Regions from separate parts of the Isachenkonia alkalipeptolytica genome, predicted to be linked through region 3. Evidence: predicted binding sites of a transcription regulator. Region 3 holds the regulator's gene; each other region holds the start of a gene.
What was found. The regulator HrcA, encoded in region 3, represses chaperone genes, less so after heat shock. The targets are predictions, from matches to a motif close to TGTTAGCACTCNNNNNNNNNGAGTGCTAACA.

Region 1 (10,982 bases), on a different contig from region 3:
TCCGCTCCACTTCTTCTTTGGCGAAGTATTGATCCAAATGCTCCGCATTTTTCCAGAGAAAGCGCACATTATCCAACTCTTTTTCTATCGCCTTTTCCACTCCCCGAAGGAGCACCTCTTCTTTAATTTCCAGTCCCAGATAAAAAACATCGGGATTTTCCTCCGCCAAAGTGGTGATGAACTGCCCCTTTCCCATGCCGATTTCCAGGTGAATCCTCTTGCCACCGGTGAGTTTATCCCACTGGCCCGAGAGCTGCTCCGGCGCTTCCACCAGCCAATCCCTATGGGCCAGTAGCCTTTCTACTCCGTCCTTCAGTCTTCTCCTTCGCATTATTAGCCCTCTTTCGACGTTAATTTTTCAATGGCATTTAAATAAATGGTCGCCACTTTCATAAAATCTTCTACAATGATATGTTCATTGGGCTGATGCTCCGTCTTTTCCCTTCCCGGAAGCACCGCTCCGAAGGCTACACAATTGGGCATTGCCCGGGCATAAGTGGCGCCGCCCGAGGTCAGGGGGGTTGGGTCCTCCCCCGTAACCTTTTGGTAAACCTCCCCGAGGCTACGGATCAAGAGATGATCCTTGGGAAGATAAATGGCTTCCAAGTAGTCGTGTTCTGTAAGGGTAAGACCGTATTCTTTGGCCCCTTCCTTGATTTTTTCCTCCATCCTATTTTTTTCAATGGTCACGGGGATCCGAAGATCCAAGGCGATTTCCGATTTTTCTTCATTGATGGTAAGCTGCCCCGCATTGATGGTGATGGGACCCGATACATCCTCTAACTTTCCGAATAGCTTTTCTCCATACTGGCTCAGTCCCAGTTTTCCTTCTACAAAGTTCAGTGCAGGATTATTAATCCCGGCCTCTTTCAGGTGCTTTGCCAGCAGATTGATGGCATTCAACCCTCCTTCCGGCTTTGCGGAGTGGGCACTCTTTCCATAAAGAGTTAATCGATTTTCTTCCATTTTCACTGGGTGATTTTCTTTTTTTAGCTTTTCATATACACCCTCTAGGCTTCTAAGTCGAAACTCATACTCTCCTTCTGAGGTTTTTTTAAGCTCAACCCAGGCTCGATCGGCCAAGGCATTAAAACTATTTCCTCCCCCGAAGGCAATTTCCTTGGACCCTTCTCCCCGAAGGTAGAGCTGAAGTAGCCCCTTTTCTGCGTGGATCATAGGAAAAATCGAGTCGGGAGTAAATCCGAAATCCGGCACTTCTTCTTTTTCCATATATTTTTCAATCCCCCGCCAAAGGGTTTCTTCGTCGGTGCCGAAAATAAACCGGAGCCTTTTACAGAACCCATGCCCTTGATCCAACAACTGTTTCGCACCATACATCGCTGCAATCATCGGACCTTTATCATCCTGGGTACCCCGGCCGTATACCTTCCCCTCCCGGATTTCCGGTTGAAAGGCCGGTGTTTCCCATTGTTCCGGATCCCCGGGGGGGACCACGTCTAAATGACCCAAAATCCCGAATAATTTCTCCCCTTCACCGATTTCTCCATATCCGTAGTACCCCTCGGGATCGATAAAGGTTCTAAAACCCAGTTCCTTAGAAATTTCCAGGGCCTTTTCCAGGGCTTTTTGAATTTTTATACCGAAAGGAGCCCCCTCACGGCTTTCATCAATAACACTGGGAATCTTCACAAGACTTATCATATCCTGAATCATAGGTTCTTTATACTTTGACGCGTCAAAGGTTTGCATTTTCCCTCTCTCCTCTCCATGATTTTAAAAAAGAATGATTTTAAAAAAAGAGTACCTTTTTACCCCACTGAAACACAGCAAACAGTAAAAAGATACTCCCTATTATACCCGAAGTGCCCCTAGGTTAAACCGGCGTCCCTTCACCGGGCGCCGTGAAGACCCGTTCTTTTCCTTCGGTTTATTCTTCTATCAGCTTAAATACATCGTTGCTGTAGGCTACGGGATCCTCCGGGGTGATCCCTTCCATCAACAGCGCCTGATTATAAAATACATTGGCATAGGCCTGAACCTTTTCTTCGTCGGATGCAAAGTGTTTTTGCAAGGCTTTAAACATTTTATGATCCGTATTGATCTCCAACACTTTTTCCGATTTCATTCCGGCTCCGTCGGGCATGGATTGCAGGATTTTTTCCATTTCAATGGAAAGCTCGCCGTCGGCGGCAAGGCATACCGCATGGTTTTTCAGTCTTTTGGAGGGGCGTACGTCCTTAACCTTATCCCCCAGGATTTCCTTTAATTTATTGAAGATTTCCTGAAACTCTTCCTTTTCCTCTTTGCTTTCTTTTTCTTCTTCCTTATCCACCTCTAAGTCTCCGCTAGATACGGATTTAAAGGTTTTTCCTTCGTAATTCATCAGCATTTTTATGGCAAATTCATCCACTTCATCAGTGAAATACAAAATTTCATAATCCTTGTCTTTCAGCATCTCCGTTTGAGGCATTTTATCGATTTTTTCCACGGAGTCCCCGGAAGCGTAGTAAATATGCTCCTGATCTTCCTTCATTCCTTCCACGTATTCCTTTAGGGTGACCATTTTCTTGCGTTTGGAAGAATAAAACAACAACAGATCCTGAAGGGTCTCTTTATTCTGTCCGAAATCACTGTAGACTCCGTATTTAATCTGCTTTCCAAAATTGTTAAAGAAGCTTTCATATTTTTCCCGATCATTTTTCAGCATGGCCGTAAGAGCGGTTTTGATTTTTTCTTTGATTTTCTTTCCGATGATCTGAAGCTGTCGGTCATGTTGTAGCATCTCTCTGGAAATATTTAAGGAAAGATCCTCGGAGTCCACCATGCCTTTTACAAAGCTGAAGTAGTCAGGAAGAAGGTCCGGGCATTTTTCCATAATCAGTACGCCGCTGGAATAAAGCTCCAGTCCCTTTTCATATTCTTTGGTGTAAAAATCATAGGGTGCCTGCTCGGGAATGTATAATATCGAGCTGTACCGCAGGGTTCCGTCGGCTTTCATATGAATGTGTTTTAAGGGTTTATCAAATCCGTAACGCTTTTCCTGATAAAAATTGATGTAATCCTCATCGGTTAGCTGGCTCTTGTTTTTCCGCCACATGGGCACCATGCTGTTTACGGTTTCTTCCTTAACCACTTCTTTGTATTCCGGGTCTTTGTCCTCACTGTCTCCATCGGATTCCTTTTCCACTTTTTCCTGAGTGGTAAGATCCATTTTAATGGGGTAGCGGACAAAATCCGAGTACTTTTTGATGATTTCCTGCAGTCGGTGATCCTCTAAGTATTCATCATAGTTTTCTTCCTCGGTATTCTCCCGGACTTTAATAATTACCTCGGTACCTGCATCGGCTTTTTCCGCGGTTTCAATGGTGTAGCCTTCCACTCCGTCAGACTCCCACCGATAGGCTTCATCGCTGTCTAAAGCCTTGGTTTTTACCGTAATGTGATCCGCCACCATAAAAGCGGAGTAAAAACCGATTCCGAATTGACCGATGATGTCGATGCCCTCTTTGACTTCATTTTCATTTTTGAAGGCTAGAGATCCGCTCTTTGCTATGGTTCCAAGGTTATCTTCCAACTCTTCCTTCGTCATGCCGATGCCCGTATCCAACACTCTAAGGGTTCTTTTTTCCTTATCGGGGATGACCTTGATAAAGAAGTCCTCTTTATTGAATTTTAAATCTTCCCGGGTAAGGGCTTTATAATACCGTTTGTCAATGGCGTCACTGGCATTGGAGATCAGCTCCCGTAAAAAAATCTCCTTATGGGTGTAGATAGAGTTGATCATCAACTCCAACAATCTTTTGGATTCCGCTTTAAATTCCTGTTTGCTCATGGTTTGTTCCCCTTTCTTTATTTATTTCCATGGTATTCAACAAAATAGTTAGCACTCTATGATACAGAGTGCTAACTATAATTTATCAAATCTATGGAATTTGTCAATAGCCAATTTTCATCCTACACTTTTCCCACAGGGGACATGTACACCACAAACTCCTCTTCCCCGTCAACGCCTACAATCTCGTCCATCAGTTTTTGTTCATAGGCGGCGATGGCACAGGTTCCAAGGTTTAATGCCTCGGCGGAAAGATACAGTCCGTGACATAAGTGACCGGCATCCAACAGCATGGGTTTATGGGACCGTTGGTCATAACGCCATTCTCCCCGGTAGGGAATAACGGTCCAGATAAAGGTTACAGGAGCTTCTCCCACAAATTTTTGCCCCCGGGCACCGATGGTCATTTTTTCTCCGATTTCTTCTTCCGTTTTGACCTTGATTAATTGATGTTTTAAGCCGGAATATCGATAAATACCTTTTTCCAAGCCCTCCACATTGGTAACACCGATATAGGTTTCAAAGGGATGACGAGCGCCTGCAGAGGGAACCGGCCTGATCGAGGCATATCCACCGCCACGAACTTCTTTAACCCCTTGGGTGGTGTACAGTAAAAAGGAAACCTCTGCTAAGCTCATGGGATCTTCCTTGAAGTTTCGATGACTCCTACGATCCATAATACACTGAAAAACATCCTTCTTTGTCACCAGGTCTCCCGTTACCTCAGGTAAATCGATCACTTCATCCTCGGATTCCATGGGTTTTTCCAAAGGCGGTTGAGGCATCCCTTTCATTTGGTCGGATTCCATTTCTCCGCTAAATCCGGACTTTAACATGTTTCTTTCCTGCTCAAATCTTTTCATAACTTTCCCTCCAGTATCATTATATTTTCAATTTTGCTAAATATCTTCTTAATTAATCATTATAACAAAGTTTCGGGGATCTAAAAACTCGAATTCCTTAAAAATCCGGATCCAGTTCTTTCACCGCTTGACAGTATTTCTCCCGATTACCATCAAATTTAAACTCCTCGCCGTAAACCATGGATTCCAGTACCCGTCGGGTCTGGTTTCCAATACAGTTTTCCCGGTGCTTACTGCACTGTTCGCATACGGAAATGGTCTCCCGAAGGGAATCCTTTAACTTTTCCTTTTCTTCGCCTCCTAAGGAACATAAGGGTCCATTAAACTCTTTTTTCAATAGGTAGGCCTCTTCTTTTTCCGCTTTTTCCAAGTATTCTTGTAATTCCTCAATGGTAGTGGATCCGTTTTCACAGTACTCACAGCTATGATTTTCATCCTTCGCCGCCTCCAAGGAATGTCTAATCCGTTGGGTATTGAGGCGAAGCTCCTCTGCAGTGGTTCTATAGCTTGAAGTTTGGATTCTGCTTTGAATAACCAGTTTTCTTCCCATAATAAGGATACTGAAAAGAAGGGCCCCAGGTAACAGGATCATTATCCCTTGACTAAGGGGAATACCATCGACTTGACCTAACAAACCGGTATATCCAAATATCATAAAAACAATTCCCGATCCGATTTTAAGTCCCACCTCGGGAATTTTCTTACCGAGTTTCATCCCAACCAATACGCCAACCCCACTGGTAATTACCATACCCAAAACCGTTCCCCCAAGAATCAATAAGGGATAGGAACCTTGGGTTGAAAGGGTAATCACCGCTAGTTGGGTTTTATCTCCGATCTCTCCTAGAAAAAAGGCGAAGGCTACCGTCAGTACCGGCCCGAATTTTTTCACCCCGGTATCTTGAGCTTCTTCCTCCCCTTCCGGTTTAAGTGACCATAGACCGAAGACAATAAAGGCAGTAGCCGCAATCAGACTAAGGGTATCCAGGGGAATAAAGTCCGAGAGATAGACCCCAAGAACTACGGCAATCCCATGATTTAACAGGGATCCCAGGAAAACCCCCAGCAACACTTTTTTAACCGAATATTTTGTAGCAAAAGCCATAGCTAACAGTTGGGTTTTATCCCCCATTTCCGCCATACTGATTAATGCTAAGGCTTGAATAAACTCCCATCCCATATAAGCGCCTCCTTTGTCCTTCATATTTAGGATTTCATAAAAAAAGAGACTTTTATGCTTAAGCAACCAAACCTTGGCTGTTTAAGCGTAAAAGTCTCGCTCCTTTAAAATCGACCCTTAGGGTCCACTTTAAAGCGAATAGAACCAGGCATTAATGCCAGTATGTTGACTCTATTCATAGTTTTCACTATCGCTACTCCCTTTTATGCTTTTTTCTATTATATCATAAACCCTAACAAACCTCAAAATCAAAGAAGGCCCTTAGGCCTTCTCGATTATTTCACGTCCTTCTTTAATTTGTATAAGCACTTGCTTTTTTGCCGTTCCCCCTTGGCTCTCTCTTCTTTCCACGGCTTTTTCCACCGTTAAAATTTCTAATATATCCTCCTCAAAGACACCGGAAAATTGTTTCCATTCCTCCATGGATAGATTTTTAAAATCCAAGTCCTTTGCTTCTGCATATTGAACGATGGCTCCTACTATTTCATGGGTTTTTCGAAAGGGAACCCCTTTTAGTACCAGGTACTCCGCCACATCCGTGGCCAACAGAAATCCTTTTTCAAGATGCTTTTGAATGTTTGCTTCCTGAACTTCAATTTTGTCAATTAGCAGGGGAAGGATTTCAAGCACCGCTTTTGCCGTAGCAAGGTTCTCCAGAACAAACTTCTTATCCTCCTGAAGGTCCCGGTTATAGGTTAGGGGCAGCCCTTTTAAATTCATCATCAGATTGAACAGGCCCGTCACCACTCCTCCGGTTTTTCCCCGAATCAGCTCTAAGGCATCGGGATTTTTCTTATTGGGCATCATACTGGATCCCGTGCAAAATTCATCGGGCAGTTTGATATAGTTAAACTCCTGGGTATTCCAAATAATTAAATCCTCGGAAAGTCCGCTGGTATGAATAAAGAGCGTGGATAGCGCGTACTGCAGATCCATAATAAAGTCCCGGTCCGATACGGTGTCTAAGCTGTTTTTGCTGATTTCTCCAAAACCTAACAGCTCCCGGGTATACTCCCGGTCCAAAGGAAGAGTGGACCCTGCTAAAGCACCGGCTCCGAGAGGACTGACGTCTGAAGATTCCAACGCTGCCTTTAAACGTTTCAAATCCCGCTCAAACTTCCAAAAATAAGCCATCCAGTAATGCCCGAGACTGATGGGCTGGGCATGCATCAAATGGGTAAAACCGGGAAGGGTAATATCCACATCCTTCTCTGCTCTGGTTAATAAGGCTTCCATAAAATTATTCAGCAGTTTCTCAATGGCGGTGATCTCTTTTTTTAAATACAGCCGGTAATCCGTTACCACCTGGTCATTCCGGGATCTCCCCGTATGAATCTTCGCTCCCAGATCCCCCAGTTTTTTGATCAAACGGCTTTCAATATTCATATGCACGTCTTCCAGCTCGATATCGGGAACAAACTCTCCGGATTCAATTTCTTCTTCGATTTCCTCCAAAACTCGGAGAATCTGTTCCAATTCTTCCTTTGTTAAGATGCCGATTTTATAAAGCATTTTCCCATGGGCTTTGCTGCCTTCAATATCTTCCTTATAAAAGCACCAGTCCACGGATATGGATTCGCCGAACCTTTTCATCATTTCATCGGGGGCTTTGGAAAATCTTCCGCTCCAAAGAGCTTTCGGGGTGTTCATTGTCATCGGAGGTTCAACTCCTTTCTGTTATGATCGCAAACTTTTCTGATCGAAACTTTTCTTTCCTACCATGTTTTTAAGAAAAAGATAAAAAGCATCCAACGTAAGAGATAGGCCTTACAGCACTGCAAATGATCCCTGCTTCTCTTTAGACCCCTTAGGCTGTTTCTTTTCCATATTTTTGAGTCCCTGTATGGTTAAGGGAAGGGCGTGAAGATTAATAAAGCCCTCCGCATCCTTTTGATTATACACCTCGTCGGCGCCGAAGGTTGCAAAATCTTCCCGGTATAAAGAGTTTTTAGATTTCGTTCCAAGGGCCTTCACACTACCCTTATAAAGCTTCATCTTTACCGTTCCGGAAACTGCCTCCTGGGAACAATCCACAAAGCTGTCCAGGGATTGTTTCAAGGGGGTAAACCAAAGACCGTCGTATAACAGCTCTCCATATTTTTTTGCAATATCATTTTTGTAAGAAATCATTGCCTTATCCAAAGTCAGTTTTTCCAAAGCTTTATGGGCTTCGTATAAAATCGTTCCTCCCGGAGTTTCATAGACCCCTCGGGATTTCATTCCAACCAATCGATTCTCTACCATATCCAAAATTCCCACGCCATGCTTTCCTCCGATTTTGTTCAGGGTTTTGATCAGTTCCACGCCGTCGTAGTCCTTCGAGCCGATCTTTACAGGAATCCCTTTCTCAAAGGTTATTTCAACGGTTTCACTTTGATCCGGAGCCTCCTCCGGAGCGTTGCACCACAGGTAAACCTCTTTGGAATGCTCATTCCATGGATCTTCCAATTCTCCCCCTTCATGACTGATATGCCATAAATTTTCATCCCGGGAATAGATCTTTTCCTTGGTCGCTTCAATGGGAATTTTATGCTCTACCGCATATTCAATACAGTCTTCCCGGGACTTCAGATCCCAGATACGCCAAGGAGCAATCAGTTTCAATGTGGGGTTTAAGGCTTTTACCGAGGTTTCAAACCGAACCTGGTCATTGCCTTTTCCCGTGGCTCCATGGGCTATGGCTACGGCCCCTTCCTCTTCCGCAATGTCTACCAATACTTTGGATATCAATGGTCGTGCGAAGCAGGTACCCAGTAAGTAATCATTTTCATAGATCCCGCCGGCTTTCAAGGTGGGGAAAATATAATCCTTAACAAATTCATCCTGCACGTTTACCACATATACTTTACTTGCTCCGGACTCCAGGGCTTTTTTCTTAAGTATGGAAAAATCCTCTTTTTGCCCTACATTTACACATACGGCTATGACTTCATATCCATAGGTGTTTTCCAACCATTTTAAAATTACGGAGGTATCAAGACCTCCTGAGTAAGCGAGAACCACTTTTTTTTGGTTTTTCTCCATCTTTATATTATAATTTATTTCCTTTTTCATCCTTTGTACGCCTCCTTCTTTTATTTACCACGGTGATTTTTATTCTTCCATTCTACAGTGGCGGCGCCTGAAACGATGATGGCATTTTACGATAAACCCTTGAATTATCATCACTAATCATCCTTACTTTCTGAAATTTGATTTTCTTTTTCTTTTTCATAAGCATAGGTGTAATTATACATAGTTTAGTATATATATTCAAGGGTTTAAAATATTTTTTTATAAAAAAAATAAATCCCGGGTGTGATTACCGGGATTTATCCTCTCTGTGGATGGAACTTTCCATTATTTTTTTTACTTGATAAACCTCCCGGGCTACTGAAACCCTTGGAGTTTCCCTTGATTTTCCTTCAGCCACTTTCTGGCTTCCTCCCAGGGGGCGTAGGTATCCTTGACCAGGGCCCAAAAGTTTTTCGAGTGATTAAACTCTTCCCTATGGCACAGTTCATGGACTACTAAATATTCCAGTACCCAGGCGGGGGCCATACTTAGCTTCCAGTTAAACATCACTTTCCCTTTATGATTGCAGCTACCCCATCGTTTTTTCTGGGTTTTTACCTGAACCTCCGTCGGTCTCGGTAAGCTGTTACGGTACTTTTTCACATAGAAATCCACCCGTTTTTTCGTTTGTTTTCGATACCACTGCTCTAACGCCTTCTTAATGGATTCTTGAGAAAAATCCTCCCCCGTCACCGTAAATCCCTCCCCCGTTAGTCGGACCTGTAATTTCCCGGCCCCGGGCACTGTAATAAAGTGAAGGGGTTTTCGGTGTCCAAATCCATAGTGTTCTTCCCCTTCTTGAAAAACCGGGACTTGGGGAGTGTCTCTTCTATTAGTTTCCACCACTTTTTTAACAATCCAATTTTCTTTTTCTTTAAGGGCCTTTTGAACCCGGTCTTTTCCCAGTCCCTTCGGTGTCAGCACCCGAAGGCTTCCATCGGGCTGAACTTGTATTTCCATGGTTCTTCGTTTTCTTTTAATAATTTCACAAGGGATTTTATAATTTTTCAGTTTGATTTCCATACGGCTACTCCCTACTCCTTAATTTTATCTTCCATCGCCTTTAACTCTTTTTGTTCCTCTTGGGTCAGCTGATTCAACAAGGCTTTTCGATTCTTAATTCCTTCCTCCACTTTGTTTCTTCTGCTCTTGCTACGATCAATATCCACCCAGGAGATCTTTTTGTTTCGGTAATAGAGGTCGAAATCCGCCAAACGCTTCCCTTCCTGATCATACTCCAGTCCGGTTAAAATCCGTTTAATCTCCTCCGGTTTGTAAAAGGTAAAAAGCTTTATCTGATAGGCCAGCACCGAGAATAGAACCAGGGCATGATCCTTCGTCCACCCTTCTTCCAGTACCATTCCCACCTCCAGTTTTGACAGCACAAAATTCAGCCGGTCATAGTGGGCCTCATATCTTTCTTCGGAGTCGTAGATATTAATTCGCAGTTCATACCATTTCCGATCTTCCAGGCTTCGGGTGATTAACAGGACCCCTCGGCTACGCAGAGATTTAAAAACCTCCCAGCCCGGCTGCTGAATTAATAAGGTCCCCTCCAGCAAATCTCCGGTTCGGATCACCGTGGAAATCTGACGGTAGGTTAAAAAAAGGATGGTATCCTTGTCCTCCCCCAGATCAACGGCCTTTTCCATCGGGAGATCCTTTCCTGAGTACAGCTCTTTAATTTCTTTTTTCACCAGATTCTGATCCCCGGCAATGCGCATCAGAATCGTGGAAGGACCCATATCCACCCGGTTCACCAGGGCGGATACCTGACTGTTGATCAGATTCGTAAGGCAGATGGAGGCAGGATCGTTAATCAGCAGAATGTAGTTCGCATCTTCGATTCGGGTTTTTTGAAGATTTTCCCCGGTAATAAAAACGATGGTACTCTCATCGGAGCTTGCCTCCATCCCCTGATGAAAACCGACTTCCTTTCCCCCTTGAAATTTAACTAAATAATCCCTTAGCTTCTCTCCTTGATCGGTTCTTAAGAACATCAGCCTTGAAGCCATGCGGATAAACAGCATTTGATCTCCCCCTTTTGTCCGGTGATTTTTTTTATAAGGCTCTATAATTTCGTTCCATTTTA
Region 2 (10,982 bases), on a different contig from region 3:
ATACTTATTTAACATCAATTATCATCTGAGTGTCTCTGTAAATTATAACACAATGCTTTCCAATTTTCACTTAGCCTATATACCTATTCTCCTCGCCGATTATCGGCCAGCGCTGGATACCATCACGGAGGGTTCTGCCTCAGAGGCCCATGGCCGGAGGCCCTGATACGCCTTAACCAAGGTCCTTTGTTTTTGCCGCTGTCACCGATCTGGGTTGGTCGAGGCGGCGATTGTGATTTCAAGTGTTATATTTCCCATAAAAAAGACTGGCAAGGGACTTCTCCCCCTGCCAATCTTTATATAATGGAACGGATAGTTAAAATGCCTTCGTACCCTCTTGTCCTTCCTTGGGGTACCGATGTATCAAACGCCTCCGTCCCCTTTGGTATAGAGATTTTGCGAAAGATGACAGAAACTCCGTCCCGCTGTCATCTTACATCATTGGCATGCCGCCCATGCCACCGCCCATGCCGCCGCCGGCAGGAGCGTCGCTTTCTTCTTCCATATCCGCTACTGCGGCTTCGGTGGTAAGAAGCATAGCGGAGATGGATGCTGCGTTTTGCAGTGCGGATCGGGTTACTTTTGTGGGATCCACGATTCCTGCATCAATCATGTCGGTGTAGGTTTCGTTTAGGGCATCGAATCCGATACCGGTTTCAGAAGTCATCACTTTGTTTACGATTACGGAACCTTCTAATCCGGCATTTTCGGCGATTTGTCGTAGAGGCTCTTCTAACGCTCTTCGAATAATTTTCATACCGGTTCGCTCGTCCCCTTCGGTTTCTTCGATGAGCTTTTCAATGGCAGGGATCACATTTACCAGTGCCACGCCTCCACCGGATACAATACCTTCTTCCACTGCTGCCCGGGTGGCGTTTAAGGCGTCTTCGATTCGAAGCTTGCGTTCTTTCAATTCCGTTTCCGTGGCGGCACCTACTTCGATTACCGCTACGCCTCCGGAGATCTTTGCCAGTCTTTCCTGAAGTTTTTCTTTATCAAAGTCGGAGTCCGTATCCTCAATTTGCTTTTTCAGTTGATTTACCCGGTCAGCAATCACGGATTCGTCTCCTTGACCTTCCACAATGGTGGTATTGTCCTTATCCACTTTGATGGTTCTTGCTCGACCCATCATATCCACAGTGGCTTCTTTCAGTTCATAGCCAAGCTCTTCTGAGATTACGGTACCGCCGGTTAAGGTAGCAATGTCTTCTAGCATCGCTTTTCTTCGGTCTCCGAATCCTGGGGCTTTCACAGCCACACACTCAAAAGTTCCTCGGATTTTATTTACTACTAAGGTTGCTAAGGCTTCCCCTTCAATATCCTCGGCAATGATTAACAGCTTTCTTCCCTGTTGCACGATTTCTTCCAATAGGGGAAGGATGTCCTGCACATTGTTGATCTTTCGGTCGGTGATTAGGATATAAGCGTCGTTGTATACCGCTTCCATTTTTTCCGTATCCGTAACCATGTAAGGGGATAAGTAACCTCGATCAAATTCCATACCTTCCACGACGGATAAATTCGTACCCATGGATTTGGATTCTTCCACGGTGATGACCCCGTCTTTTCCTACTTTATCCATGGCATCCGCAATTAATTCACCGATTTCATCATCCGCTGCGGAGATGGCCCCTACCTGGGCGGTAGCTTCCTTAGAATCAATGGGCTTAGAAATCTTTTGCAACTCTTCCACCGCAAGCTCTACGGCTTTGTAGATCCCTTTTTTCACGATCATGGGATTGGCTCCCGCCGCAACGTTTTTCAGTCCTTCTCGAATGATGGCCTGGGCGATCAGGGTCGCTGTAGTAGTACCGTCTCCCGCAACATCGTTGGTCTTTGTGGATACTTCCTTTACCAACTGGGCACCCATGTTTTCATATACATCTTCCAGTTCGATCTCTCTTGCAATGGTTACTCCGTCATTGGTAATTAACGGGGATCCGTACTTTTTATCTAAAACTACGTTTCTACCCTTCGGTCCTAAGGTTACCTTCAGGGTGTCCGCCAGTTTGTTTACCCCTCGCTCTAATGCTCTTCTGGATTCTTCTCGAAATTTAATTTCTTTAGCCATAACTGAAACCTCCTTTTGATTTTTGATCCTGTTGCTATTCCCTCCTGATGTCTTCGATCCTGTTTTATTCGATTAGGGATTCTTTATTCTACAATCGCTAAAATATCACTTTGCTTTAAAATCGTGTATTCTTCACCGTCAAGTTTCACTTCATTGCCCGCATACTTGGAGAAAATTACCCGATCCCCTTTTTTCACTTCCATGGTCACTTCTTTTCCTTCAACCATTCCTCCGGGGCCTACTTCCAATACCTCGGCCATTTGCGGCTGCTCCTTGGCACTGTTTGGCAGTACAATTCCGCTTTTGGTTTTCTCTTCAGGTTCAACTTTTTTAATTACCACTCGGTCACCTAATGGCTTGATCTTCATTGTTATAACCTCCTCTTTATATACTTTTTTTATTTTTCGGGTTTGTTAGCACTCACTTATAACGAGTGCTAATTACAAGTACCATAGTATCTAAAAGGAACCTTCCCTTCAACTGCGATTAAAGCGGATTACCTTTTGATTTCGCTTAATTTCTTTCTTATTTTATTTATTCCTTCGATTTTCATCAAATTTTCTTTTCCAAGGTTTATTTTCAAACCGGTTGCCAGGGATTTTCGAGCAAAAAAAAAGAGATGACGGGATGACAGCGAGGATGACAGCGGGACGGGAGTTTTGATGACAGCGGGACGGAGTTTTTGTCATCTTTCTTTGATGACAAAAACTCCGTCCCGCTGTCATCCCGTCCCGCTGTCATCCGTTTTCATCCGCTTTCACTTCTTCTATAGGAAGCCCAGCACACCGGCGATTACCGGTACGATAATGGCGGGGAGCATATTGGCCACGGGAAATTTTTTGATTTCCAAAATATTAAATCCGATGCCGATGATCAACAGACCGCCGATGGCGGAGATTTCCTGCACCACGGCGTCCGTCATCAAGGGTTCCACAACTCCTGCCAACAGGGTGATGGCCCCCTGGTATAAAAACACGGGCACCGCGGAAAAGGCCACGCCGATGCCCAGGGTGGAGGCGAAAATAATGGAGGAGATGCCGTCCAAAATAGATTTGGTGAAAAGGGTGGTGTGATCCCCCATAAGACCGCTTTGCAAAGAGCCGATAATGGCCAGAGCCCCGACACAGTACACTACGCTGGCGGTGACGAACCCTTTGGTAAAGGTGCTCTCGCTGCTTCCCATCCGTCGCTGAATAAAATCTCCCAGGCCCTGTAGCCTTTTTTCCAACTCCAAAGCTTCCCCCACAAGGCTTCCGATAATCACGGCGATCATCAGCAGCAGGACGTTCCCTGTAGCCAGGGCTTCCTTAAATCCGATGATCAATACCCCTAGGCCGATGGCTTTCATGATCGTATCCTTATAGCCTTCTCCGATACTTTTTTTCAGCAGGACGCCTAAAACCCCGCCGATGACAATAGCCAGTGCGTTGACAATGGTTCCTAACATATGTAATCCCCTCTTCCTTCAAGCTGAATCAGATTTCATCCGATTCAGCGACTGTTTTTTCTATCCATTCTTTTGGGATTTGCCCTTCCTATTTGATGCCTTTTTCCCGGGCATAATAAAAAAGATACTGTTGGGCATACCCCGCATCTTTTCCGAATTTTTTCATGGCAAAGTCTTCAATTTCCTTCGCCGGCTTATCCTGTTGAAAATATAAGGCCTCCATCATACGCTTTACCCAAACATCCACGGGAAAGGCCTCCCGTTTTCCCATGGAAAAGAACACAACGCAGTTTCCCACCTTCGGTCCCACGCCGGAGAATCCGGTGACCCCGGCTAAGCATTCCCGGCGTTTTTTCCCGATCATGGTGTCGAGGATTCCCGGATTCTTCGACACCTGTTCCGCCGTATCCTTTACGTACCGGGCCCGGTAGCCGAGGCCCAGCAACTTTAACTCTTCCAGGGTGGCGCTACTTAAGGCCCCGGGGGTAGGAAAGGCGTAGTGTAGCTTTCCGTCGTAGCGCTGAATCACTTCTCCGTATTTTCTTGCCAGGCCCTCCACGGAGCCCTTAATTCTTTTAATGTTGTTGTTCGAGGAAATGATAAAGGAAATCAACGTCTCAAAGGGCTCCTGCTTTAGGATTCGTATCCCCCGACCGAATGTCACCGCCTCTTCCATCACCGGATCCCGGCGAATCAGTCGTTTCTGTATTCTTTCGTAATCCGTATCCAGATCAAAATAGTCCCACCAGATTCTTTCAAAATCCCGAAGATCGGTGTTATGAAAAAGGATCCGGTCCCCTGATTTTTCCACTTCAATCACCCGCTGACAGGCGGTAAGGAGAAAGCGATTATCTTCTTTTTCCTCCCAGCGAAAGGCCTGGCCACAGCGGAAGATATCCCGGGGATTGAAAGAGGAAAGATTTAGAACTTCCACCCGGGATCCTTTCTCTATCAAGTTTAGACCCTTCATCGACCCCTCATCCTTTCTTTTCTCATGGCTTAATCGTGACCGACTTCCCCCAAAAGAAATGCCCTAAAACGGCTCATAGGGATAATAGCCCCGATCCAGTTCCCGTCCCGTATATTCATCGAAATACAAGGCCGCCCGCTGTCCTTCAATTTCTTCAAAAAACACCTTTACCACCCGGGGCTGAAATTCCGTATAATAATTTCGAATAACCGCTCTTCCCCGATACTCCATGGTTGGAAAACTCTCTTCATGCACTTCCTTAATGCGCTCTGCAGATAAGGGAGTATTTTCCTTCTCCTCACCCTCGGAAATTTCCAGCATGGCTAGGTTTCCTCTGGCATCAATGTTTATCGGGGTTTCATCAAACTGGTTTCGATAGCGGGTTATCTCTTGGCTACCGGCTCCCACATTAACTTCAAAAGCATCACTGGATAATCTTATTCCCCTGTCCATGGGGGTAAAACGAAAACCGTAAACCGTCTCACCGTTATCCTCTTGATTATAGACAAAGATCTCCTCTTTCAAGTCTTCATAGGTGGTTTCCTGGAATTCCCGGTAAAATTCCCTGGCAATTTCCAAAGCTTGCCTTCGGGTAATTTCCGTATCCATTCCCTCTCCGCCTTCGGGGGAATACTCTAAATATCGAAGGTTTCCGGATTTTCCATCGATCCATAATAGCAGTCCCTCGGTCTCTAAGGCATAATGGGTGATCCCATTTCGGTGGTGAGGTCCGTCAATTTCCCCTTCCTCCAAATTCTTTGGATCCATCCAGTTGCCCGCAAGTTCCAATAAGTAAGCCTCTGCCTCCTCTTCACTTAGCAAATCCTCTTCGTTTTCTACTAAAGTACCATGGCGGTAACGGGAGGCCAATTCCATCAAATCCTCTGAAATCTTCAGCAGATTTTCCTGTTCCTCACCGGGAATTTCTATGACCAGTTGATTTTCATTGGCTTCTGAAATTCGGTACATGCTGGATAAGAAGGTTTCCAAAACCTCTTCAAGTTCCTGCAAAAACACGTAGTCATTGGCGGTATATCGGAATTCATTCATTTCAAATTTTTCCTGCAAATTTTGCTTTACTACGTTTCGTATGCTTCGTAGACTCTCCAGAGACTGGGTACATACCCCTTCCTCGCCGAATTCTTCCAAGCGTAAATCCACAAAATAGGCATAGTACTCCACCAGATCCTCCAGAGAGCTTTCCAAATGCCGAAAAGTGGTCTCGCTCATACTCTCAGAATTTTCCGACTCCCTCATTCCCTGGATCTCATCAAGGAACCGGATGCTCCAGCGGGCGTACTGTTCAATATTATCCAGCACCCGGTTGTTTACAACGGTTAGCTGAGACTCTGCTTTTCTGATTTCTCCATATTGATAAAAATTCATGCTGACACTTATTAAGACCATAACAATCAGTCCAATTATTCCATATCTTTTCACGATTTCTCACCTCGTTAATATCATAGCATAAATCGTGAAAAAAGAGAATTTTTTTCTGCATCAAAATGGTCCTTTAGTCTTGGTATTGGCTAAAGGACCGTTGGTATTTCGCTTATCTAAGCATTTTTATTTCGGATTTTTTACCCCTACTTTTTTTTCCCGATTTACCCGTTAGAGGGTTTTAGGAACTTTCATTGCCCCGACTTCCGGGATGATTATCAAATACGGGATGCTCCCGTTTTTCGTCGGTACCTCGACTTTGATCCGACTCCCCGTTCTCATTTTCCCCGTCGCCGGAATCATTGTCTCCGGAACCCTCATCGGAATCCCGGTCTTCATCCTTACTTCGATCTCTCGGATGTTCATCGAATACGGGATGTTCTCCGTCCTCTTTGTTTCGGTCTCTCGGATGCTCTTCAAATACCGGATGTCCCCGTTCTTCGTCCCGTCCTTCTTCCGGGTCTTGTCCATTTTCTCCATCCACGTCTTCACCGTTTTCATCCTGGTCATTTCCCCGGTTGCCCGGATGCTCGTCGAATACCGGATGGGGCTTGTCTCCGTCTTCCTTATTCCAGTCTCTCGGATGTACGTCAAAGACGGGGTGTTCACCCTCTTCTTTGTTTCGATCCCTGGGATGCCGTTCAAATACGGGATGCTTTAATAGTTCCCGAACCGGCGTATCCTGGTACTTCTCCGTGTCGATGGTGATGTCGTCTCCCTCTTCCCCGGCTTCATCCACGGATTCCTCGGCGGCTTCCTCGGTTCCCTCGGTTTCTTTCCCTTCCGGTTCCTCCCCGGGATCCTCGGTGGCACCCCGGCGTTCAATCTCTTGAATCAGCTGGAACTTTCCAAGGGTGATGCCGGCGATACGGGCGTTTTCATAGTTTTCTTCATCGACTAAAAGCATGTTGATTTCCACATTCATGTTCTTCTCTGCAAAATACTCTTCCATCTGGGCTGTGACCCGATCCACAAAGTCCTCGGAGGCAACATCGTCTTCCAGTAAATCTGCGTAGGAAAGCATGACCTGGGCGGTTTCACTGTTTAAGTGGCCCTGTGCTTCCAACTTTACCAGAAGCTCTTCTAAAAATACTTCCAAAGATTCTCCTTCCAAGGCTTCCACTTCCAAACTTTTCGCCTCTTCATTCATGGCATCGACCCGTAAAACCTCTTCATTTTCCCCGACTTCAATTTGTATGCCGGGGTTAACATCGAAGCCTAATAAGTACTGTACTTCCGTCTCTCCGCCGGTTATAGCAAAGATCGACAGGACTAATAGCAGCACCATGGCTGCAGCAATGCCCATAGGCTTTACCTGTTTGATTTTCTTCATAATATTCTCTCCTCTGCTGTTTGCTTTCGGGATGTCCAGAACTTGGCTCTCGGCGAATAAAATTTCCTCTCCCGCATCCACCCCGGCTTTTTTCCGGAGTCTTACAAACCGTTGCTCTTCGGTCATCACTAGTAAATGATCTTCCTTTACTTCCATTACATAAGCTTTTTTCACTTTTCTCCCACCCTTCGATTCTCCTACCCTGCTACAGATCTAAGTATTTCTTTAACACCTCTAAATCACTGTCCAAAATGAAAAATACCGCGATGATAAAATTCCTTGAACGCTGCAATACCCGTCGGGAAGCTCCGGCTTTTTCCTTCAGTCCCCGGGCCGGCAGGTGCTTCGTTTTTAAAAAGGACCTGCGCAGTGTTTCGTCCTCATATAGTACCCTGGCAATCTCAATGGCTTTCTCCCTGGTTTTCTCATGGCGCGGTGCGGTGTCAATCAAGGTTTCCAAATCAAATCCGAAGGCTTCAATGCGGTCTTTAAAGGCTTCGATCTCCATCTGATCCTCCAGGCGTTTCTCAAAACCCGGACTCTCGATGACCTGAAGTTCCTCATCTCCCTCGACCTCCCGGGCCTCCAGCTTGTTTCTTTTTCGGAGTTCATCGATTAAGCGGCTTTTAATCACCACCGAGGCATAAGTTAAAAACTTCCCCTTATTCCGATCATAACGGTCCATGGCTTCATTAAAGGCCAACATTCCCGTACTGAAATACTCATGGTCTTCACCGATGTATTCATTCAGCACCTTGGACAGCACGGACTTGATAAAGGGGTGATACTCCTGCAAAACCCGATTTCTAAGCTCTGAATCCCCTTGTTGAATTTCTACTATTAATGTCTCTAAACCCTTATTCGGTTCCACGAATTATTTCACCACGCCTTCTTGTATAATATTTTACGGAGGGTTCTATCATTTTCGGTACCCGCCCTCATTTTTTCCCATTTGTTTTTTGTCCTCTCTCCTATTATACTATACTTAAGGAATATATAGAATAATCCCCAAGGGAGGATTGGAAATGGCCTACGATTCGAAAATTCAAAGTGAACAGGTGGATGCCCTTTTTAAGGCGGTGCTCAGCTTAAAAACCGAAGAGGAATGCTACCGCTTCTTCGAGGATCTTTGTACCTACAAAGAAATTCAGTCCATGGCCCAACGGCTACAGGTGGCCAAGATGCTGAAGGATGAAAAAACCTACGGCGAAATTGAAGAAAAGACCCGGGCCAGCACCACCACCATCAGCCGGATCAATAAGTTTTTGCAGTACGGCTCCGAGGGCTACAACTTGATACTGGATCGATTGATGGAAGCGGAAGAGGCAGAAGCGGAAGCGGCGGAAGCGGAAAAAACAGCAACAACCGACGCCCCGGAGTAAAATTTGCCAACGTCGGAACCGCCCCCGGCAAGGATCAACCCTCCACGAAACATACCGTCATCGAAAAACGGATGAAAAACCAAAAGCAAAGAATGAATCCTATCATACGGGAGGATTCGTTCTTTGCTTTTGGTTTTTTGATTTTCTTGGCTTATCTTCTTTTGCTTTTTTTCACTTTTTTTTGATTTTTAATTTTTGAAAATGATCAAAAAACCAGACCGAAACCTCTCAAATCTTGAAATTCCAGTGATTCACCCGATAATAATTGTTTTTCTCCCCCGGTTGACTTTTTGTCCCAAGGGGTGTACAATCACTTTATTGCTTTAGTGCTTTATTCGAGTAAAGCGATAAAGCGTTTAATGCGTTTAAGGAGGTTCAGCCATTGGAATATTTTAAATCCCAAGTGCCCCGCGGGGCGAAATACGAGTATTACACATCCTTTGAACCAAAGGAAATCATCAGCGGACAATTAAAAAAGCTGTTTCATCAATACGGTTACCGGCAAATCGCCGTCCCCACCTTTGAATACTTTGATCTTTTCAAGGCATCCAAAGGCCCCCTGGAGCATTCGGCGATGCTGAAGTTTATCGACCCCGCCGGGGACGTGCTGGTTCTTCGTCCCGACTGCACCCTGCCCATAGCCAAAATGGTGGCCAACAGCAAGGAGGATCCCAAGCAGCTGCGCCTCTCCTACATCTCCAATGTGTTTCGGGGAAACGATTTGAACGAATCCTCCGCCACGGAGTTTACCCAGGGGGGCATCGAATATTTCGGCGACGGCTCTCCCGGCGGGGAAGCGGAGGTCATTCTGATTGCCATTAAGGCACTGATCCAGCTGGGTTTTCAGGAGTTTCAACTGGATCTTTCCAATATTCATTTTTTCAAAAACCTGCTGGCCCGGGCGGATTTTTCCCCCGAGGACCAACAACAATACAAGGCTTTTATCCGGGAGAAAAACTTCACCGCCCTGGATGGTTTTCTTAAAAGCACCGGGGAATCCTCAATTCCCGAAAATCTACGAAGCCTTCTTCGGGCCATGCCCAACCTTTACGGAAAACCGGATAAGGTCTTTGCCAAAGTGGCAAACTACAACCTTTCCCAAGAGGACCTAAAACCCCTGAAACATTTACGCCGGGTGGTGGAAATTCTACAGGAGTACGGCTACGGCAAGTATATCCGATTGGATCTCAGTCTGATCAATCATTTCGATTATTATGACGGGATTCTATTTCAGGGCTACTTATCCGGCCATGGAAAAGTGATTGTTCAGGGCGGTCGCTACGACCCCCTTACCGAATCCTTCGGACGGAAGATTCCTTCCCTGGGCTTCGGAATAAATATAGACGAGGTGATCCAAGCAATGAAAAAATTTAACCAGTCCATCGAATCCCCCTATTACACCGATTATTTAGTCCTGTATGAGGATCAGGAGCGCACCGAAGCCTTTCAAATTGCCGAAACCATTCGAAACAAAGGCTTCGTGGTGGAGATGAATGCCAAGGCGGACCTGAAGGAACAGATTCTCGGCGCCCAGCGGAAAAACATCAAAGAAATTATTGTCTACAACAGGGAACGCTTAGAGTTAATCGATCTCATCGGGGACGACGTATCCAAGGTTTACCAAAATACCTTTATCAAGTCTTTAGACGATAAAGATCGTAATTTTTCCATGGTACCGATTCATTAGGAAAAGAACCCAACATCCCTACGAAAAATTCATCTTTGAAAGGAGCACATCATGATCAACATTGCCCTTGCCAAGGGCCGTTTAGCCGAAGAGGGGTACAAAGTTTTCAAGGCCCTGGGCTATTCGGTCCCCGCCATGGAAAAAAAATCACGAAAGCTTATTTTTGAAAGCCCTGAAAAGGGCCTTCGTTTTATTCTGGTAAAACCCGCCGATGTTCCCATTTATGTGGAAAAAGGCGCCGCGGACTTAGGCATCGTGGGAAAGGACACCCTTTTGGAGAAGGACCGGAACCTTTATGAACTGCTGGACTTAGGCTTTGGAAAATGCAAATTCTCCGTTGCGGGACTGAAGGGGGAAGACAAAAACTTCTATCCCGGACCCCTGCGGGTGGCCACCAAATATCCCAAGGTGGCGAAGAATTATTTTCTCAAGCGGGGGATTGCCATCGATATCATTGAGCTGCAAGGCTCCGTCGAGCTGGCTCCGATCATCGGCCTTTCCGATGTGATTGTGGATATTGTGGAAACCGGCAACACCCTAGTGGAAAACGGCCTGGAGGTCTTTGAAGACATCACCCCCCTAAGCGCCCGGCTGATTGCCAACAAAGTCAGCTTTAAAACGAAAAACGGGGTTATGGAGACCTTAATTGAAG
Region 3 (10,982 bases):
AATTGCCCCCCCGAAGGATGATGAGACGAAGCCGTTAAAATCTTTGGTTTTCGATTCTTTCTATGACAATTATAAAGGGGTAATTGCTTATGTCCGAGTTTATGAAGGAAAGATAAAAAAGGGCATGAATATCAAAATGATGGCCACGGGAAAAAGTTTCGAGGTCAATGAAGTGGGGGTGTTCTCTCCGAACCCTGTAGCCTTACCGGAGCTTCAGGCGGGAGATGTAGGCTACGTAACTGCAAGTATCAAAGATGTTCGATACTGTCGGGTGGGGGATACCATTACGGAAACCCAACGGGAAACGGAAAATCCGTTACCAGGATATAAAAAATCAACCCCTATGGTCTATTGTGGCATTTATCCTGCGGAAGGGGAAAAGTATGAAAATGTTCGGGATGCTCTTGAAAAATTACAAGTAAACGATGCTTCCCTTGTTTTTGAAGCGGAAACCTCCGCGGCCCTAGGGTTCGGATTTCGATGTGGCTTCCTCGGTCTCCTTCATATGGAGATCATCCAGGAGCGGTTGATCCGGGAGTTTGACTTAGACGTAATTACTACAGCCCCAAGCGTTATTTACCGGGTGACTAAAACCGACGATGAAGTGGTAATGATCCAGAATCCGGCGAACTTACCGGAGCCTCAGGAAATTCGAATGATTGAAGAACCCATTGTAAAGGCCAGCATCATGGTGCCCAATGATTATGTGGGCCAGGTAATGGAGCTCTGTCAAAACCGACGAGGAACAATGCTGGACATGGAATACATTGAAGACACCCGAGTGGTGATTAACTACCATCTTCCGTTAAATGAAGTAATCTATGACTTTTTTGATGCTCTAAAGTCCAAAACCCGGGGCTACGGATCTCTGGATTATGAGTTTAAAAATTATCAGGAGTCCAATCTTGTGAAGCTGGATATTTTAATCAATCATGAGCAGGTGGACGCCCTATCCTTTATTGTGCACCGAAGTACGGCGGAGACCCGAGGTCGAGGCATGTGTGAGAAGCTGAAGGATGAAATTCCACGACATCAGTTCGCGGTACCGATTCAAGCCTCCATCGGCACAAAAGTGGTGGCCAGAGAGACGGTGCGGGCCCTTCGTAAAGACGTAACCTCTAAGTGTTACGGAGGAGATATTTCCCGTAAGAAAAAGCTTTTAGAGAAGCAAAAAGAAGGAAAGAAGCGAATGCGACAAGTGGGTAATGTGGAAGTTCCCCAAAAAGCCTTTATGTCCGTATTAAAGCTGGATGATTAATCGGGATTTTAAAAGCACCAAGTAAAGCAGAGAAAAGCTATATAAAGACTAAAGCCCGTTAAGGCTAAAAGCTAGCAGCGCAATGTTGCTAGTTTTTTTGGGAAAGGTAGTGAAAAGATGAAAAAACTCAGCCTATATATCCATATTCCTTTTTGTAAAAAGAAATGTCACTACTGCGATTTTCGTTCTTTTCAGAACTGCGGCAGGGATGATATCCAAGAATACATGGAGGATCTGAGTAAAGAAATCGATTTATATCGGCATCTTGGGAAAGTCTATGTGATAGATACCTTGTTTATCGGCGGAGGCACTCCTAGTATGGTGCCCGTGGAAGGGATTGCAAAAATCATGAAACAGTTACGGAGGGTTTTTCCTTTTAGTGAAGACCCAGAGATTTCCATTGAAGGAAATCCCGATACTCTCAGCTATGATAAGATGGCCCGCTACTATGATCTTGGGATCCATCGCCTCAGTATGGGACTGCAAAGTGAGAATCGTGAGTTATTAAAAACAATAGGACGGATTCACAGTGCTGAGGACTTTTTAGCAAGTCTTGAAAATGCACGAAAAATAGGCTATGAAAACATCAATGGGGATTTAATGTTCGGTCTACCAGGACAGAGGCTGAAAACCTTTCAAAATACTTTGCAGTGGGTGGTGAATCTTAATATTCCTCATATTTCTGCTTATGGTCTGATCATCAATGAGGAAACAGAGCTAGCCAGGAGAATTAACCATGGGGTACTTCCCGAACCGGATGAAGACCTGGAAGTGGATATGTATGACTTTCTTCGAAAATTTCTTCCAAAGAAGGGGTATCAACATTACGAAATTTCAAATTTCGCAAAACCCGGATTTCAGTGTCGGCATAATCGCACCTATTGGGAAAACCGAGAATACCTCGGCCTTGGTCTTGGAGCACATTCCAGTATAGGAAACCGTCGTTTTTTCAATGCCGAAGATTTCGACAGTTATCACCGGATGATTCAAGCAGAAGAAAAACCTCTTGCAGGGGAAGAATTATTATCGGATCGGGAGCGGTTGAAGGAATCATTAATGCTGGGTCTGCGTCTTAGGGAAGGAATCGATATGGATTATTTGGAGGAGCGATACAAAACTCCGGTGGATGATACGGTGAAACAGAAGCTCCGGGGGTTTGAAAAAAAAGAACTTATACAAACCCGTGAAGGGCGCTTAAGACTTACTTCAAAGGGCCTTTATTTATCCAATTCCGTATTTCGAGAGATCTTGGATTAATTTTCAGCAAAGCCCTTGACAAAGGATCTCCTTCGTGATAATTTAGTGTCATAATAATTAGCACTCAGCGAAAGTGAGTGCTAATAATTGAGGTGGCAACTATGGAATTAAGTGAAAGAAAGCTTAAAATTCTTCAAGCGATCATTACAGATTATATTGAAACCGCAGAGCCCGTAGGCTCTAGAACCCTGTCTCGAAAATACGATTTAGGTGTCAGTGCGGCCACAATTCGTAATGAAATGTCAGAAATGGAAGAAGAAGGCTATCTAAAACAATTACACACCTCTTCCGGCAGAGTCCCCAGCGACAAAGCATATAGACTGTATGTGGACAAACTGATGGAGTCGAGGATTCTTGCAAAAATCCAGCGGGAAGCTCTGCGTGAAAATCTTATGCAAAAGTTTCATGAAGTACAAAATCTGTTAAAGCACAGTGCAGAATATTTATCGGAATTAACGGATTATACCTCTATAGCCATGGCGGAAAAAACCAAGGAAAACCGGATTAAGCACCTCCAACTGGTCCCAGTGGATGAAGAAAGGATCTTAGTGGTGTTAATTATGGATACCGGTTTGGTGAAGAACACGTTATTGCGGATCGGACAAAATCTAGAGCCTCAGGAACTGCAAAAAATTTCCAATTTCTTAAATCAACACTTGCAGGGAATGGAAATTCGAAAAGTTTCCCGGCTGGTCATTGAAAAAATCCAGCGGGAACTGTATGAGTATCGAAGGGCGATTGAGCTGATTTTGCTCCATTTGCAAGAAGTGGTAAAAGAAGTGGAACAGATAGATGTATTCTTTAGCGGGACCACAAATATTTTTAACTTCCCCGAGTTTAACGATATCGTAAAAGCCCGTTCCTTTCTGGCTATGTTAGAGGAAAAAGAATTGATCAAGAATCTTTTGTCCCTACCGGATCAAGAGGGCCTTCGGGTTTCCATCGGAAAGGAAAACCTGTATGATATTGCTCAGGAATGCAGTCTAGTAACCACCACCTATAAAATTGATAATCGCACCATTGGACATCTAAGCGTTATCGGTCCTACCCGGATGGATTATTCTAAGGTGGTATCCATTATGTATCAATTGAATAAGCAGTTAAATGATTTACTAAGAGATAAATATTAACCAAATATTAGGTAAGGCAGGTGTTTAATGATGTTTAAAAAGTCTAACGAAGAAAAGGAGTCCAGAAAAAACTCCGAAAAAGCTCAAGGGGAAGATACTCAAAAGCATAAGGAGGATTCCTCAGATAATGAAGAAATTCTTGAAGAACAAGGGGAAGAGACTCTGAAAACTCCTCAGGAGATCCAGGAAGAACAACAGGAGCGGATCCGGGAATTGGAACTTGCGCTGAAAAAAGAGCAAGAAGAGGCTCTTCAGTATTGTGAAGCACTGAAGCGTCAACAGGCGGAGTTTTCCAATTATAAAAAACGTATGGATCGAGAACGGGAAAAGGACCGAAAGTTTGCTGTAAAGGAGTTTGCCTTAGACCTGTTACAGGTGGTGGACAATTTGGAACGCGCCCTTGATTCTCAAGACTCAGAAGAGAGCACAGAGATGTATAAAGGACTGGAACTGGTATTGAAGCAGTTTAAAGATGTGCTGAAGAAGAACTCCATTGAGGAAGAATATCCTCTTCATGAACCCTATGATATGGATTTTCATGAAGTGATTCTAAAGGAAGAAAGTGAAGAGCATGAACCGGATACGGTGGTTGAAGTGCTTCAAAAAGGATACAAAATCCATGGAAAGATCCTTCGACCGGCTATGGTTAAGGTTGCTAAGTGAAGTATTACTTAGTTTAAATAATAAATCTTAAAATTCAAGAACTCTATGCAACACTCCGGACAGCATCCGGAAAATAACCAATTTTAGAAAAAGAAAAACAAGGAGGCAGTATAATATGGGAAAAATTATTGGAATCGATTTAGGAACAACAAACTCTTGCGTAGCTGTAATGGAAGGTGGCGAGCCCAAGGTAATTGCAAACTCCGAAGGAAATCGAACCACTCCATCGGTGGTAGCCTTTGGTAAGGACGGTGAGCGAATTGTAGGGGAACCCGCAAAGCGTCAAGCAGTGGCAAATCCTGAAAAAACCGTAGCATCCATCAAAAGACATATGGGTACGGACCATGTGGATAAAATTGATGGAAAGGAACACTCTCCTCAAGATATTTCCGCAATGATTCTACAGAAGTTAAAGGCGGATGCGGAAGCCTATTTAGGAGAAAAAGTAACGGAAGCGGTTATTACTGTACCAGCCTATTTTGAAGATAGTCAACGGCAAGCTACCAAGGATGCAGGAAAGATCGCAGGATTAGAAGTCAAGCGAATCATCAACGAACCTACGGCAGCATCTCTTGCCTATGGTCTTGATAAAGTGGAAGATCAACAAAAAGTAATGGTATATGACCTAGGAGGAGGAACCTTTGACGTATCCATTTTAGAACTCGGTGACGGCGTATTTGAAGTACTGGCTACCCATGGTAATAACACGTTAGGTGGAGATGATTTTGACCAAATGATCATCGACCACGTGGCGGAAGAGTTTAAAAAGCAGGAAGGGGTAGACTTACGGGATGACAAAATGTCCTTGCAACGTCTAAAAGAAGCGGCGGAAAAAGCCAAAAAAGAACTTTCCAGCACCATGACCACCAACATTAACCTTCCCTTTGTTACGGCAACCGCCAGCGGACCCAAACACTTGGATATGGAAATTACCCGGGCGAAGTTTGATGAATTGACTGGTCACTTAGTGGAAAAAACCATTGAGCCGATGAAGAAAGCTCTAAAGGATGCAGATCTTACCGACAGTGACATTGATAAAGTCATCCTTGTGGGAGGATCCACACGTATTCCCGCGGTACAGGCTGCGGTTAAAAAGATTACTCAGAAAGACCCTCATAAAGGGATCAATCCAGATGAGTGTGTAGCTCTGGGAGCTGCTATTCAAGCGGGAGTACTCACGGGAGATGTTAAAGATGTATTGCTTCTGGACGTTACGCCTTTATCTCTTGGAATCGAAACCTTGGGCGGAGTATTTACTCAGTTAATTGAACGAAACACTACCATCCCTACAAAGAAAAGCCAGGTATTCTCTACCGCAGCGGATAATCAAACCGCAGTGGACATTCATGTACTGCAAGGGGAACGACAAATGGCAGCGGATAACTCTACCCTAGGTCGATTCCAGTTGACGGATATTCCACCAGCGCCACGGGGTGTACCGCAAATTGAAGTAACCTTTGATATTGATGCCAACGGAATTGTAAACGTATCAGCTAAGGACCTTGGAACCGGTAAAGAGCAAAAAATCACCATTACTGCCTCCACTAACCTCTCAGAAGATGAAGTGGAACAAAAGATTAAGGAAGCGGAGAAGTTTGAAGAAGAAGACAAGAAGAAAAAAGAAGCCATTGAAACAAAAAATCAAGCGGATTCCTTAATCTATCAAATTGAAAAAGGTCTTGAGGAAGCAAAGGATAAGATCAGTGAGGAAGAAAAAGCTCAAGTAGAGCAAGAACTGGAAAAACTTAAGAAAGCCAAGGAAGACGACAATGTAGAAGAAATGAAAGCTACCATTGAAAGCGTAAACGAGGCTTTCCACAATGTTTCTCAGAAGATGTATCAAGATGCTCAGCAACAAGGTGATGCCCAAGGTCAAGAAGGCGGAGAACAAGCAGAGGATGACAATGTGGTAGATGCAGAGTACGAAGAAGTGGATGATGAAGAAAAGAGCGACGAAGAAAAGTAAAAGCTGAAAAATAAATGAATACTAAGGGCACCTGCGGGTGCCCTTAGTATTCACGAAGGATGAAGCGCTTTCTGATCACCCTGGAAGTTTTGTGGAGGGGAAAAGGTCGGAATACGTCATCTGAAATATAGAAAGGTGGTGGAAAGGTGAGTAAGCGAGACTACTATGAGGTCCTGGGCGTGGATAAAAATGCCGATGAAAAAGAGATCAAAAAGGCTTATCGGAAGATGGCCATGAAATATCACCCGGACCGAAATCCTGATGATGAGGAAGCTGAAGTGAAATTTCGTGAGGCCAGTGAGGCCTATGAAATCCTCAGTTCGCCGGAAAAACGGCAACGTTATGACCAATTCGGCCATGCGGGAGTGGACCCTCAAGCATCAGCCGGTGGTGGCTTCGGCGGAGGCTTCGGCGGCGGAGGCTTCGACGATATCTTCTCGGATATTTTTGATATGTTTGGCGGCGGTTCCGGAAGATCAAGACGGCAAGGACCGAGAAAAGGTCCGGATATTCAGCAACAGGTAACTGTTACTTTTGAAGAGGCGGCTTTTGGGGTTGAAAAGGAAATTAAGTTTTACCGTCAGGAAAACTGTGAGACCTGCGACGGAAGCGGTGCTAAACCGGGAACGGATTCGAAAAAATGCTCGGAGTGTAACGGGACAGGTGAAGTAAAATATGCTCAAAACACTCCTCTTGGTCAAATCGTGAATGTTAGAACCTGCAACAAATGCGGTGGAGAAGGAAAAATCATCGAAGAAAAATGCAACACCTGCCATGGGAAAGGAAAAGTTCAAAAGGAAAAGAAAATGAAAATAAAAATCCCTGCAGGGGTGGACAACGAATCTGTAATTCCCTTAAGAGGTTACGGAGAGCCGGGAACAAAAGGAGGCCCCCGGGGAGATTTATACATTATCGTAAGGGTAAAACCCCACAGCCTGTTTACTCGGGAAGGGGACAACGTTATTTGTGAAATGCCTATAACCTTCGCCCAAGCAGCTCTTGGAGATGAGCTTGAAGTGCCTACATTGGAAGGGAAGGTAAAATATAAAATGCCGGAAGGCACCCAGAGCGGTACCGTATTTAGGCTTAAAAACAAAGGGATCGTTAATCCCCATGGATACGGAAAAGGAGATCAATATATTCGGGTAACCGTAGAAGTTCCGAAAAAGCTTTCTTCCAAGCAAAAGAATTTACTGAAAGAATTTGCCAAGGAAAGCGGCGAAGAAGTTCACGAACAGCGAAAATCTTTTATTGATAAAGTAAAGGACATGCTTTCCTAGTTAAGGGTTACAGTTTTCGATAAGTGTTTAAACGTAAGTTAGCAATTCTTATGATTTATACCCTGGAGTTCATGGATCCGAATTTTAATGAAAGAAATAGGAAATCACTCCCCAGGAGTGATTTTTCTATAGTTAAAAAAACGTCAGATTTTATAGGAACACTGATTTGGGAGAAACGGACAGCACCGATCATCTAGTTGCGGTTGCCCCCAAGCTTAAAAATCGGTTATAATAGAAGCAAAGACTAAAGAGGATGTGATGAAATGGAATGGATGGAACTAAGCATTAAAACAACAACGGAAGCCACGGAGGCTGTGGCGAATATTCTTTACGATGCAGGGGTAAAGGGACTGGTAATAGAAGACCCTAAGGATTTTGATTTCATCAATCAGGATCAAAGAAGTTGGGATTACGTGGATGAAGAACTCTACACCTTTGACTATGAAGGAGCCTTGATTAAAGGGTATTTGCCAAAAACCGAAGGCGTGGCGGATGAGATTCAATTGATTAAACATTCCATTGCATACCTTCCCCATTACGGTCTGGATATCGGTGAAGGAACTGTGGAAGCGAAGGAAGTAAAGGATGAAGACTGGAGCAATACCTGGAAGCAGTACTATAAACCGACGAGAATCGGAAAAAATATTATTATTAAACCGGAGTGGGAAGACTATGATAAAAAGCCTGAAGATCTTATCATTGAGATGAACCCTGGTATGGCCTTTGGAACCGGTACTCATGAAACCACAACCATGTGTGCGGCGGCTTTGGAAGAAGTGGTAACCAAAGAGGATTTGGTTTTTGATATCGGATGCGGTAGCGGGATATTAGGAATTGCAGCTGCAAAACTTGGAGCAAAGAAAGTTATCGCCGTGGATCTTGATGAGGTAGCCGTAGGAGTGGCCCGGGAAAACGTAAACAAAAATCAGGTGAAGGGTCAAGTGTCCGTGTATCATGGGAACCTGATGGATAACATCGATGAAAAAGGGGATGTAATTTTAGTTAACATCATTGCCGATGTAATCATTACCATGGCTCCGGACTTTCAGCAGTACTTAAAGCCCTCGGGAACATTGATTGCCTCAGGAATTATTTTAGAAAAAATCGAGCCGGTAAAAAAAGCCTTAAAGGCTCATAATATCGAAGTATATCGGACCATTGAAAAAGGAGAATGGGCAGCCCTTTATGGTCGCTTAAGGGAGGATTAGGAATGCATCGGTTCTTTGTAGATAAGTGTCAAGTGCAAGAGGAATCAGCTTACATTACTGGAGAGGATGCAAAACATTTAGAAAAAGTGCTTCGTCTGAAGGTAGGGGATATCATTGAATTAGTGGTGGGAGAAGAATTGGAATATCTGGGGGAAATTACTGTTGTGGAGGGAAAAAGTACTCAAGTAAAACTCTTAGAGCTTAAGCAAGTTCAACGGGAATCTCCCTTGGAAATTACCCTGTATCAAGGCCTACCTAAGGCTTCAAAGATGGAGCTGATCATTCAAAAAGCCGTGGAGCTGGGGATTAAGCGTATTGTTCCCGTGATGAATCAGCGCTCCGTAGTGCAGCTTAAAACAAAAAAGGATCAACAAAAAAAGCAGGAGCGTTGGCAAAAGATTGCCTATGAAGCGGCAAAACAAAGCAAACGAATAAAAGTTCCGGAAATTACGCTACCGATGGAATTTAACCGGGCACTGGATAATTCCTTCGAAGAATTTCAAATAGTGGCCTATGAAGACGAGGAAAAAAAGGGCATAAAGGACTTAACCTTTTTGCATGGAAATAAGGACCAAGAGGTATCACGTGCTACTATTGGTCTATGGGTGGGTCCGGAGGGGGGCTTTGCTGAACAAGAAATTGAAAGCCTTAAAAAGATAGGTGCGAACACCGTAACCCTGGGGCCAAGAATTCTTCGAACGGAAACCGCGGGTCTGGCATTGCTTACCATGGTACAGTACGAAAGTGGCGATTTAGGAGGTTAAAGGATTGAAAAAAGTAGCATTTCACACCTTAGGTTGTAAGGTGAATCAATATGAAACCCATGCGATGATGGAACTCTTTAAAAGTGCGGACTACGACATTGTCACCGACAAAGATTTTGCCGATGTGTATGTGATCAACACCTGTACCGTAACCAATGTAGGGGACCGAAAATCACGACAATTTATTCGTAAGATGAAGAAGCTTAATCCCGACGCCGTTGTGGCGGTGGTCGGTTGTTATGCTCAGGTGGCTCCTGAAGAGGTGGAAGGCTTAGAAGGGGTGGACATTGTTATTGGTACCCACGGACGAAAGGAAATTGTCCGTCTGGTGGAAAACAAGGATGAGGGCCGGGGAAGTCAATTCGTGGAGGATATTATGCAGGTTTATGAATTTGAAGATCTGGCTCTCACGGAGTACGAAGGGAAAACCCGGGCTTTTATAAAAATTCAGGAAGGCTGCAATCAGTATTGTACCTACTGCATCATTCCCTATGCTCGAGGAAACATTCGAAGTCGAAACAAGGAACTGGTTTTGGAGGAAGTGAACCGCCTGGCAGAGGCCGGTTATCGAGAAGTGGTTTTAACAGGAATTCATATCGCATCCTATGGAAAAGATTTGAATGAGGAACATTACTTTTTAGAACTTCTTCAGGAAATCAACGAGGTTCCCGGGATTTTCAGGATTCGTTTAAGCTCCCTGGAGCCAAATTTGATTCGTGAATCCTTTCTTAAAGAACTGCAAAAAGTAAATAAGCTCTGCCCTCATTTCCATCTTTCTCTACAGAGCGGCTCCGATAGGGTGTTGAAGCGGATGAACCGAAAGTATAACCGGGAAGAGTACCAACAGGCGATACAATTGCTCCGACAATACTTTAAAAACCCAGCGCTCACCACGGATGTTATTGTGGGCTTTCCGGGAGAGACGGAAGCGGATTTTTTGGACACCTATGACCTGCTGAATCAATTGGAGTTCTATGAAATCCATGTATTTAAATATTCGCCGAAAAAAGGGACCCCGGCGGCAGAATACAAAGAACAGATTAACGGAAAGACAAAACAGGAACGCAGTGAAAAACTCATCGCTATGGGCGAGCAATTAAAAAAAGGATATATGAAATCTTTTATTGGAAAAAAAGAAGAGGTTTTATTTGAAAGTTATGATCCGGAAGAAAAGCTCAGTACCGGATTTACTTCAAGGTATGTAAAGGTGAAAGGAAAATCCGAAGTGGACTTATCGAAGAAAATGCAACCGGTAAAAATTCTAGATATTCGGGAAGAAAAGAAGGACTTTTTTGCTGAATGTCGAATTGGTATTTAAAAGGAGGTGTTTTCTATGGACTGTATCTTTTGTAAAATTGTAAACAGGGAAATAGATAGCCAGGTGATCTACGAAAATGAACAGGTACTGGCTTTCGAAGATGTAAATCCTCAAGCCCCTACCCATATACTGGTGATA

Region 1: a site for HrcA is predicted at 3,840-3,870, ahead of htpG (molecular chaperone HtpG). Genes of this name have one in related genera too.
Region 2: a site for HrcA is predicted at 2,483-2,513, ahead of groES (co-chaperone GroES). Genes of this name have one in related genera too.

Annotation. Positions count from the first base shown of each region.
Region 1 is NZ_SUMG01000002.1:10,050-21,031, forward strand. Features, by position in the region: gene trmB (tRNA (guanosine(46)-N7)-methyltransferase TrmB) at 1-331, opposite strand, end outside; gene ISALK_RS01900 (Sapep family Mn(2+)-dependent dipeptidase) at 334-1,710, opposite strand; gene htpG (molecular chaperone HtpG) at 1,889-3,793, opposite strand; gene ISALK_RS01910 (SagB/ThcOx family dehydrogenase) at 3,916-4,656, opposite strand; gene ISALK_RS01915 (TMEM165/GDT1 family protein) at 4,754-5,836, opposite strand; gene argH (argininosuccinate lyase) at 6,098-7,492, opposite strand; gene ISALK_RS01925 (argininosuccinate synthase) at 7,604-8,860, opposite strand; gene ISALK_RS01930 (M48 family metallopeptidase) at 9,206-9,913, opposite strand; gene ISALK_RS01935 (hypothetical protein) at 9,925-10,920, opposite strand; gene ISALK_RS01940 (metallophosphoesterase) at 10,952-10,982, opposite strand, start outside.
Region 2 is NZ_SUMG01000002.1:314,265-325,246, forward strand. Features, by position in the region: gene groL (chaperonin GroEL) at 434-2,071, opposite strand; gene groES (co-chaperone GroES) at 2,155-2,439, opposite strand; gene ISALK_RS03230 (DUF554 domain-containing protein) at 2,838-3,518, opposite strand; gene ISALK_RS03235 (DNA-3-methyladenine glycosylase family protein) at 3,607-4,488, opposite strand; gene ISALK_RS03240 (YcdB/YcdC domain-containing protein) at 4,552-5,928, opposite strand; gene ISALK_RS03245 (anti-sigma-I factor RsgI family protein) at 6,110-7,435, opposite strand; gene ISALK_RS03250 (sigma-70 family RNA polymerase sigma factor) at 7,467-8,132, opposite strand; gene ISALK_RS03255 (YerC/YecD family TrpR-related protein) at 8,287-8,643, shown strand; gene hisZ (ATP phosphoribosyltransferase regulatory subunit) at 9,026-10,330, shown strand; gene hisG (ATP phosphoribosyltransferase) at 10,382-10,982, shown strand, end outside.
Region 3 is NZ_SUMG01000004.1:196,073-207,054, forward strand. Features, by position in the region: gene lepA (translation elongation factor 4) at 1-1,258, shown strand, start outside; gene hemW (radical SAM family heme chaperone HemW) at 1,376-2,515, shown strand; gene hrcA (heat-inducible transcriptional repressor HrcA) at 2,617-3,645, shown strand; gene ISALK_RS05420 (nucleotide exchange factor GrpE) at 3,673-4,308, shown strand; gene dnaK (molecular chaperone DnaK) at 4,424-6,274, shown strand; gene dnaJ (molecular chaperone DnaJ) at 6,421-7,554, shown strand; gene prmA (50S ribosomal protein L11 methyltransferase) at 7,818-8,762, shown strand; gene ISALK_RS05440 (16S rRNA (uracil(1498)-N(3))-methyltransferase) at 8,765-9,526, shown strand; gene mtaB (tRNA (N(6)-L-threonylcarbamoyladenosine(37)-C(2))-methylthiotransferase MtaB) at 9,531-10,844, shown strand; gene ISALK_RS05450 (histidine triad nucleotide-binding protein) at 10,860-10,982, shown strand, end outside.